3 regions of the Bradyrhizobium nivariense genome follow, and region 3 is predicted to be linked to each of the others. Evidence: predicted binding sites of a transcription regulator. Region 3 holds the regulator's gene; each other region holds the start of a gene.

Region 1 (3,274 bases), on a different contig from region 3:
TGAGCGATGTAGGGGATACCGCTTCCCTTTCTGAACTGGTCGCGGTGCAGATCGGCTGCATAGACCAATGCATCGTCATACTGCTTCGAGAGTGGTGTCACGGTTCTTCCTCACTATGATCAACCCGGTATTCCGGGACTCTATTGAACTGTCTGCAATGAAGTGCCCTCACTACCTTTCGCGACTTCGGATGCGCGGAATTTCTCTAAATGCTGGCTCACTACCTCAGGCGCGGGGCGATAAATTAGTTCATTTGGCAACGTGATGATCTTGCCGTGGTATTTGGCGTAAGGAGATGCCTCTAACTGCTTCGACGTGCGAACCGTCAACGCGCCGTCGACATACTGGAGGGACAAGAGATGCGCGTCACGGATCAAGGAAATTACTGGGGACATGCGTAAGTCGATCGATCGCAAGCGATCACGAATGATCAAGGATTTCTTCTCCGCTCGATTCGTGAGCTTCGCAAAGGAGCTTGATGTTAGGCTTGGGGATGACCGGTCCACTGCGATCTCGACCACGACGAACGCGCGAGGCAGTGAGGGGCCGCGTGGACTCGCCGCTTACAACTATGCGTTTTTGCATACAGCGAGAGAGTTTGGATCATCGGTATTCTGTCCGCTGGTGATTGACGCCCCTAACCAGCAGGGCCAAGACGCACAACATCTACCCGCGATCATCGCATTCTTGGTCAAGAGGAGACCATCCGGTGCCCAGCTCATCCTCGGCGTTGAGGAGGCAGTCGGTATCGAGGCTGATGACGCTCGTATTGTGAACATCGGCGAACGCAGGAACCAGCTTCTTAGCGCTGCGCAGTTCGAGACCGTCAGCAATCATCTCAGCGCCTACAGCGCGACGACCTGGATGAGAAGATTGAGCCAAGTCGGCGGCTCGCCGTCGCGGATGGTTGCTTGTGCACTAAGTGAACACTTTTTAAAATGGTCTACGGCCCAGTACCCGGTCACTTATACTCCTTGCCTCTTCCACACTTAGTTCGCGTGAACGCGCGTATCGGCAAGAATGCAAAAACGGAGACGCGGATGCGCGGGGCAATGAATGAGCGGCGGATCGGCCGCACCAATCTTTCCGTGAGCGAGCTCGGGTTCGGCGGGGCTCCATTGGGAAATATGTTCCGAACGTTGGACGACGCGAGCGCGCTTGCCGCCGTGGAGGCATCGGCCGCGTGCGGCATCCGCTACTTCGATACTGCGCCGATGTACGGGTTCGGATTGAGTGAGGTGCGCCTCGGTCAGGCTATCAAACCCATGGTCCGAGAAGAGATTGTCATCTCGTCCAAGGTTGGTCGCACCCTGACGCCGGTCGACCCTAGTCAGGTGACGCCGGGAATCTGGGATCAGCCCTTGCCCATGCGGGCCGATATCGATTTCAGCTACGATGCGGTGATGCGATCCTTCGAGTCCACGTTGAAGCGACTCGACACGCCGTTTGTAGATATGCTGGCAATTCATGATCCGGACGAGGCGGCGGTGAGCGCAGGTCTGGACCCATACAGTCGCTCGCACTTCAAAGCCGCTATGGATGGCGCCTATCCCGCGCTCTATGAGCTGCGCAGGCGAGGGCTACAGGTGCAAGATCCGCGCTCCTTCCTTCGCCCATCTTTCGGCCATGGACTCGCGTTAATGCAGCCGGAAGACTCCGTCTACGGCGCGTAGTTCGGCAGGCTTGATCAGTTTGGAGTGCGCGACGGTGACCGCAAACAGCGGGCCTTCGAGCTTTGCTTCCCAGAACGCGAGGAAATCCTTTAGCGCCGGGAAATTTGGAAACATGTCGTAGTCCTGCCAGACGTAAGTTTGCAGCAACCAGCGACGATCCGGACGGCGATAAACGATTTCCGCTGTTGTCAGTCCGCGGCCTACTACCTGCTTGCTGAAATCCCCGGAAACCGCATCTTTCTCGACCATGCAAACCTCCAGCCAACCAAGACAGTTGCATGATTCTCAATTCGCCAAAGACGAAAACGTTCAATAAGTCATAGTAATCAACGCGCTAGCAGCATGTTACTTGGCCTGCTAGCAATCGCCGCCAGCGTTCCTCCTCAAACATCGCGGGCCGAAGCCCTTGCGCCCCAGTGTCACAGGCTTATGTGTAGAGCGGCTAGCACTCGTTCATTGCGACTGCCAATCCAGAAATAATCACAAAAACTAAGGGAGGATCGCATGAAATTCCGTCCGCTCCACGACCGCGTCGTGGTCAAACGCATCGATGCCGAAGACAAAACCGCAGGCGGCATCATCATTCCGGACAGTGCCAAGGAAAAGCCCTCGCAGGGCGAAGTCGTCGCCGTCGGTCCGGGCGGCCGTGACGAATCGGGCAAGCTCATTCCGATCGATCTCAAGGTGGGTGATCGCGTGCTGTTCGGCAAATGGTCCGGCAACGAAGTCAAGCTCGATGGTCAGGAACTGCTGATCATGAAGGAAAGCGACATCATGGGCGTTCTCACTGATCTGCCCGCCGCCAAGAAGAAAGCCGCGTAAGCGCCAGCCAGTTTTCCTTTTCCTGAGGATTCGGCGCAGCCGGGTTCTCGAAGGATGAGGCCCGCAATTCAAATCTCATCCCTCAAGAGCCCGCCCAGTCCCGCGGTCTTTGGGATCTGACCAGTTGAAAACGGAGATCATTATGTCAGCCAAAGAAGTCAAATTCGGCGTCGATGCCCGCGACCGCATGCTGCGCGGCGTCGAAATTCTCAACAACGCGGTAAAGGTGACGCTCGGTCCGAAGGGCCGCAACGTCGTGCTCGACAAGTCGTTCGGCGCGCCCCGCATCACCAAGGATGGCGTCACCGTCGCCAAGGAAATCGAGCTTGAAGAAAAGTTCGAGAACATGGGCGCGCAGATGGTACGCGAAGTCGCCTCCAAGGCGGCCGACGCTGCCGGCGACGGCACCACCACCGCGACTGTACTCGCGGCTGCGATCGTTCGTGAAGGCGCCAAGTCGGTTGCCGCCGGCATGAACCCGATGGATCTCAAGCGCGGTATCGACATGGCGGTGGCCGCCGTGGTCGCCGACCTCGTCAAGAACTCCAAGAAGGTCACCTCGAACGACGAGATCGCCCAGGTCGGCACCATCTCGGCCAATGGTGACGCGGAGATCGGCAAGTTCCTGTCCGACGCCATGAAGAAGGTCGGCAACGAGGGCGTCATCACGGTTGAAGAAGCCAAATCGCTCGAGACCGAACTCGAGGTCGTCGAAGGCATGCAGTTCGACCGCGGCTACATCTCGCCCTACTTCGTCACCAACGCCGACAAGATGCGCG
Region 2 (3,274 bases), on a different contig from region 3:
CCGGACCGCCTGCTGACCGAGCTCACGGCGGAGCGGACGCTGGCGCTGCGCGACAAGCTGGCGATCACGCCTTCGGTCGCTTTCCAATCGGTGCTGCACAAATTCTGCATGGACGTCTTCTCCCGCTACTCCTCCAACGGGACGGCGATGGAGGTCTCCGTGCGCAGCGCCGACTTCCCGGTGCAGGCGCAGGGGCTGAAGGACACGCCGGCGGCCAAGGCGATCGACGCGCGCCACAAGACCTGGGAGGAGCGCCTGCCGAAGGACAAGGCCGACCTTTGGGATTGGCTCACCGGCCTCACCGGCGACGAGCAGGCAACGCTCTTTGCGCACTGCGCCTCATTCGGCGTGAACGCGCTCTACGAGAAGGGCGACCGATACGGCGGCGGCGCCACGCCGCACACAGTCGAGCAGCGCATCGCCGACGCCGATCGTATTGCTAGCGCCGTCGATCTCGACATGGTGGAAGCCGGCTGGCGTCCCACCGTCGAGAACTATCTCGGCCGGGTCCCGAAGCGCCGCATCCTCGAGGCTGTGCGCGAAGGCGCCGGTGAGCGGGCGGCCCAGCTCATCGATCATCTGAAGAAGGGCGACATGGCCAAGGAGGCCGAACGCCTCCTGGCCGAGACCGGCTGGCTGCCCGAGCCACTGCGGATGGCCGACGTCGACCAGGCGGCAACCGCCGACGCCGTGGAGCCCGAGGGCGATTGCGAGACGCTGCCGGAATTCCTCGCCGGAGACGGCGAGGAAGCTCCGGCCGATGAAGCGGACGAGCCTCACATGATCGCGGCCGAATAACTCGACTACGCGGGGCGGCTTCGGCCGTCCCGCGTCTATTCACTGCCATTCACATTTGCGTCAATGCAATCGAATGACACCGTCGATGGCGTGCAATTCCGCTGGCTTGATTAGCTTTGAATGAGCCACGGAAACTGCGAACAGCGGACCATCGAGCGTTGTCTCCCAGAAAGTAAGGAAATCCTTCAGCGCCGGAAAGTCGGGAAACATATCGTAGTCCTGCCAAACGTATGTTTGTAGCAACCAGTGACGATCTGGACGTCTGTAAACTATTTCCGCCGTCGTCAGCCCGTAGCCTAGGACTTGCTTACGAAAGTCGTTTGAAACGTTACCTTTCGAGACCATCTCAACCTCCAGCCGCCTTAAAAGCGATGCAGGCTGTCAACTCCGCGAATCTCGAAACGTTCAATAGGTGACTATATTCAACGCGGTAGCAGCATCGGCCTTTGCCTGCTAGCGATGTCGGAACCCATTTCCGGCAGCCAACGGCTAACGTCTTTGGTCGGCGCCCTTGTATCTCACTCTTACAGGCTTATACAGGTGACTGGCACTCGCTACTTGCGACTGCCAATCCAAAATTAATATGCAAAACAAGGAGGATCGCATGAAATTCCGTCCGCTGCACGATCGCGTCCTGGTCAAGCGCATCGATGCCGAAGATAAAACCGCTGGCGGCATCATCATTCCGGACAGTGCCAAGGAAAAGCCCTCGCAGGGCGAAATCACCGCGGTTGGTCCGGGCGGCCGCGACGAAGCTGGCAAGCTGATCCCGATCGATCTCAAGGTCGGCGACCGTGTGTTGTTCGGCAAGTGGTCCGGCACCGAGGTCAAGCTCGATGGCGAGGACCTGCTGATCATGAAGGAGAGCGACATCATGGGCGTTCTCACCGACATGCCCGCCGCCAAGAAGAAGGCTGCTTGAGCGCCTAATCCGACAACATTTCAAGGAAATACATCATGGCTAGTAAAGAAGTTAAGTTCGGCGTTGAGGCGCGGGACAAGATGCTGCGCGGCGTCGACATTCTCAACAACGCGGTAAAGGTCACGCTCGGCCCCAAGGGCCGCAACGTCGTGCTCGACAAGTCGTTCGGCGCTCCCCGCATCACCAAGGACGGCGTCACCGTCGCCAAGGAAATCGAGCTTGAGGACAAGTTCGAGAACATGGGCGCGCAGATGGTGCGCGAAGTCGCTTCCAAGTCGGCCGATGCGGCCGGCGACGGCACCACCACCGCGACCGTGCTGGCCGCCGCCATCATTAGGGAAGGCGCGAAGTCGGTCGCCGCCGGCATGAACCCGATGGATCTGAAGCGCGGTATCGACCTGGCGGTGGAAGCCGTGGTCGCCGACCTCGTCAAGAACTCCAAGAAGGTCACCTCGAACGAGGAAATCGCCCAGGTCGGCACCATCTCCGCCAACGGCGATGCCGAAATCGGCAAGTTCCTCTCCGACGCCATGAAGAAGGTCGGCAACGAGGGCGTCATCACGGTTGAAGAAGCCAAGTCGCTCGAGACCGAACTTGAGGTCGTCGAAGGCATGCAGTTCGACCGCGGCTACATCTCGCCCTACTTCGTCACCAACGCCGACAAGATGCGCGTTGAAATGGACGACGCCTACGTCCTGATCAACGAAAAGAAGCTTTCTCAGTTAAATGAACTGCTTCCGCTATTGGAAGCCGTGGTGCAAAGCGGCAAGCCGCTCGTGATTATCGCAGAAGACGTCGAAGGCGAAGCTCTCGCCACCCTCGTCGTCAACCGTCTTCGTGGCGGTCTGAAGGTTGCCGCCGTCAAGGCGCCGGGCTTCGGCGATCGCCGCAAGGCCATGCTGCAGGACATCGCGGTTCTGACCGGTGGTCAGGCGATCTCGGAAGATCTCGGCATCAAGATGGAGAACGTCACCCTCGCCATGCTCGGTCGCGCCAAGAAGGTGATGATCGACAAGGAAAACACCACCATCGTCAGCGGCGCCGGCAAGAAGGCCGACATCGAAGCGCGCGTTCAGCAGATCAAGGCGCAGATCGATGAAACCACTTCGGACTACGACCGTGAGAAGCTGCAGGAGCGTCTGGCCAAGCTCGCAGGCGGCGTCGCGGTGATCCGCGTCGGCGGCGCGACTGAAACCGAAGTCAAGGAGCGTAAGGATCGCGTCGATGATGCTATGCATGCAACCCGCGCGGCGGTTGAAGAAGGCATCGTGCCGGGCGGCGGCGTCGCTCTGCTGCGCGCCTCCCAGCATCTGAAGGGGCTGCGCACAAAGAACGACGACCAGAAGACCGGCGTCGAGATCGTGCGGAAGGCGCTGTCCTGGCCGGCGCGCCAGATCGCGATCAACGCAGGCGAGGACGGTTCCGTCATCGTTGGCAAGATACTTGAGAAGGACCAATACTCCTACGGCTTCGACTCGCAGACTGGCGAATACGTCAACTTGATCACCAAGGGCATCATCGACCCGACCAAGGTTGTTCGCGTAGCGATCCAGA
Region 3 (3,274 bases):
ACCTCTTCGAGATGATCGTCGGGCCATGCAACGCAGAGCGCGGAAACGAAATGCGCCTTGCGTTTGGCGGGCGTGGTCGCGCCGCGCTCCTGCAACAGCCGTTCGATCTGCGCCATCGCCGCGGCAAAATCCTTGTTCGGACCGGCCCAGCGCGCCGAGTAGATGCCGGGCGCGCCATCGAGCGCGTCGACCACGATGCCGGAATCATCGGCGAAAGACGGAAGCTTCGTCACCTGCGCTGCCGCGATCGCCTTGATCGCGGCATTGCTGCGGAAATCGTTTCCGGTTTCTTCCGGCTCGGGAACGCCTAGCTCGCCGGCCGACACCGCCTCGATGCCGTATGGCGCGAGCAGCTCCTTCATCTCGGCGAGCTTGCCGGGATTGTGGGTTGCGATGACGAGCTTTCCGGTGATTCGGCGATGCATCGGCCTATTGACTACGCTACCGCCAGTTTCTGCAAGTCCACGAGACGCGCGACGCCCTTGCGCGCCAGCGCCATCAGCGCCAGGAACTCGGCTTCCGTGAACGGCTCGCGTTCCGCGGTGCCTTGGACTTCGATGATGCGGCCATCGCCCGTCATGACGAAATTGGCGTCGGTGTCGGCTTCGGAATCCTCGGCATAGTCGAGGTCGAGCACGGGCGTGCCGTTGTAGATGCCGCAGGAGATCGCGGCGACGTTGTCGCGCAACACGTTGGCCTTGATCATGTTGCGCGCCTTCATCCAATTGACGCAATCGGCGAGCGCGACCCAGGCACCCGTGATCGAGGCCGTGCGGGTGCCGCCGTCGGCCTGGAGCACGTCGCAATCGACCGTGATCTGGCGCTCACCGAGCGCTTCGAGATTGATGATGGTGCGAAGCGAGCGGCCGATCAGGCGCTGAATTTCGACGGTGCGGCCGCTCTGCTTTCCAGCGGAGGCCTCGCGGCGGGTGCGTTCCGAGGTCGCGCGCGGCAGCATGCCGTATTCGGCGGTGACCCAGCCGCGGCCCTGGCCCTTCAGCCATGGCGGCAGGCGGTCTTCCAGCGTGGCGGTGACCAGCACATGGGTGTCGCCGAATTTCACCAGGCACGAGCCTTCCGCATATTTGACCACGCCGCGCTCCAGCGTCACGGGGCGCAATTCGTCGGGCGCACGGCGGCTTGGCCGCATGGGAATTCCTCCAAAACTCTCGGAAAAGGGCTGTTCGCGGTGCTTGTAGGTGGGGTGAGGGTGGGCGGCAAGGGGGAAGATCAAGGCCTTATTCACCCCCGTTTTTCCATCCGCGAACGCCACGCTTGTCAGAAGCGCCCGGGATAGACAAATTACGTGGATCCGAGAGGAGTTACCGTCAGTGGCCCATCACGATCCGATCCATCTGATCGCGCCGCGCGCGGGCCTCGCCCAGCTCAACGAGCGTTCCCGCGACATCTTTCGTCAAATTGTCGAAAGCTATCTCGCGACCGGGGAGCCGGTGGGCTCGCGCAATATTTCGCGCCTGATCGCCATGCCGCTGTCGCCGGCCTCGGTCCGCAACGTCATGGCCGACCTGGAACAGCTCGGCCTGATCTACGCCCCGCATACCTCCGCCGGCCGGCTGCCAACGGAACTCGGCCTGCGCTTCTTCGTCGATGCCCTGATGCAGATCGGCGACCTCACCGAGGCCGAGCGGCAGGCGATCCAGAGTCAGCTCGCCTCCGTCGGCCAGGCGCAATCAGTCGAGGCTGCGCTGGAGGAGGCACTAACGCGTTTGTCCGGCCTGACCCGGGCCGCCGCAGTCGTCCTGACGCCAAAATCTAATGCGCGGCTGAAACATATCGAATTCGTCCGCCTGGAACCGGAGAAGGCGCTGGTGATCCTGGTCGGCGAGGATGGCCAGGTCGAAAACCGCGTGCTGGTGCTGCCGCTCGGGGTTCCCTCCTCGGCACTCACCGAGGCCGGCAATTTCCTCAATGCGCGAATCCGCGGCCGGACCTTGGCCGAGGCGCGGCTCGAGCTCGAGACCGCACTCGGAGAGGCCCGTGCCGAGCTCGATCAGCTCACGCAAAAGGTGATTTCCGCCGGTATCGCCAACTGGTCCGGCGGCGAGAACGAGGACCGCCAGCTCATCGTCCGCGGCCACGCCAATTTGCTCGAAGATTTGCATGCGCTGGACGATCTGGAGCGCGTTCGCCTGCTGTTCGACGATCTCGAAACCAAGCGCGGCGTGATCGACCTGCTCGGCCGGGCCGAGACCGCGGAAGGCGTGCGGATCTTCATCGGCAGTGAGAACAAGCTGTTCTCGCTGTCGGGCTCGTCCACCATCATCTCGCCCTATCGGGATGCCGCCGGCCATATCGTCGGCGTTTTGGGCGTAATCGGGCCGACGCGGCTGAATTATGCCCGCGTGATCCCGACCGTGGATTACGCGGCCCGCATCGTCAGCCAGCTTCTGGGGGGCTGACCGGCGTTTCCCCCGATCACGGGCGCTTGCTTTTCGGCGCCCGAAGCACGATATCCGGGCCAGAAACCCCCTGAGACGAATGCGAAAAGAGAGCCGATGACCGATCGAGACCGGCAACCCGAAGACACGACTGCTGCGGCCGGCGAGCCCGTGGTGTCAAAACCCTACATCATGCCCGACGATCCGGAGCTGGGCTCGGTCGAGGTGTTGCAGAAGGAAGTCGCCGAGGCGCGCGACCGCATGCTGCGGACGCTGGCGGAGATGGAGAACCTGCGCAAGCGGACCACCAAGGAGGTCGCTGACGCCCGCCTCTACGGCATCACCGGCTTTGCCCGCGACGTGCTCGACATCGCCGACAACCTGCAGCGCGCGCTCGATGCCGTTCCGGCCGAAGCTCGTGCGGCGGCTGATCCCGGCCTGGCCTCGCTGATCGAGGGCGTCGAGCTGACCGAGCGCTCGCTGCTCAACGCGCTGGAAAAACACGGCGTGAAGAAATTCGACCCCTCGGGCCAGAAGTTCGACCCGAACTTCCAGCAGGCGATGTTTGAGGTGCCTGATGCGTCGGTGCCCCCGGGCACCGTTGTGCAGGTCATGCAGGCCGGCTACACCATCGGCGAACGCGTGCTGCGTCCCGCTTTGGTCGGTGTCGCCAAGGGCGGCGCGAAGGCCGCGCCCGCCGCCAACAGCAACGAGCCGGTGTAGCTCTCAATCCTCATGGTGAGGACGCGCGCGAACAAGCGCGCTCCTCGGGATGAGGGTCTTGCAGTTTTTAGCCGCGCCTACGCGCTCGCCGCGATATCCGCAGACTGAATCCGCTTCACGCCGGCCTTGGCCATATCGGCCCAAGCTTTTGC

Evidence for each region. Region 3 encodes HrcA, which represses chaperone genes, less so after heat shock. Its sites were predicted from a motif close to GTTAGCACTCNCNNNNNGNGAGTGCTAAC; they were not measured.
Region 1: the regulator HrcA is predicted to act here: its motif matches at 2,115-2,143, upstream of QCM77_RS30485 (co-chaperone GroES).
Region 2: the regulator HrcA is predicted to act here: its motif matches at 1,342-1,370, upstream of QCM77_RS10810 (co-chaperone GroES).

What each region holds. Positions count from the first base shown of each region.
Region 1 covers NZ_JARWCR020000048.1:9,701-12,974, reverse strand. The annotation lists gene QCM77_RS30510 (HD domain-containing protein) at 1-101, opposite strand, end outside; gene QCM77_RS30505 (hypothetical protein) at 141-434, opposite strand; gene QCM77_RS30500 (hypothetical protein) at 427-993, shown strand; gene QCM77_RS30495 (aldo/keto reductase) at 1,041-1,673, shown strand; gene QCM77_RS30490 (usg protein) at 1,638-1,922, opposite strand; gene QCM77_RS30485 (co-chaperone GroES) at 2,178-2,495, shown strand; gene groL (chaperonin GroEL) at 2,638-3,274, shown strand, end outside.
Region 2 covers NZ_JARWCR020000010.1:27,160-30,433, reverse strand. The annotation lists gene QCM77_RS10820 (ParB/RepB/Spo0J family partition protein) at 1-798, shown strand, start outside; gene QCM77_RS10815 (usg protein) at 859-1,143, opposite strand; gene QCM77_RS10810 (co-chaperone GroES) at 1,403-1,720, shown strand; gene groL (chaperonin GroEL) at 1,756-3,274, shown strand, end outside.
Region 3 covers NZ_JARWCR020000006.1:159,243-162,516, forward strand. The annotation lists gene rdgB (RdgB/HAM1 family non-canonical purine NTP pyrophosphatase) at 1-425, opposite strand, end outside; gene rph (ribonuclease PH) at 437-1,150, opposite strand; gene hrcA (heat-inducible transcriptional repressor HrcA) at 1,332-2,420, shown strand; gene grpE (nucleotide exchange factor GrpE) at 2,517-3,122, shown strand; gene pncA (bifunctional nicotinamidase/pyrazinamidase) at 3,200-3,274, opposite strand, start outside.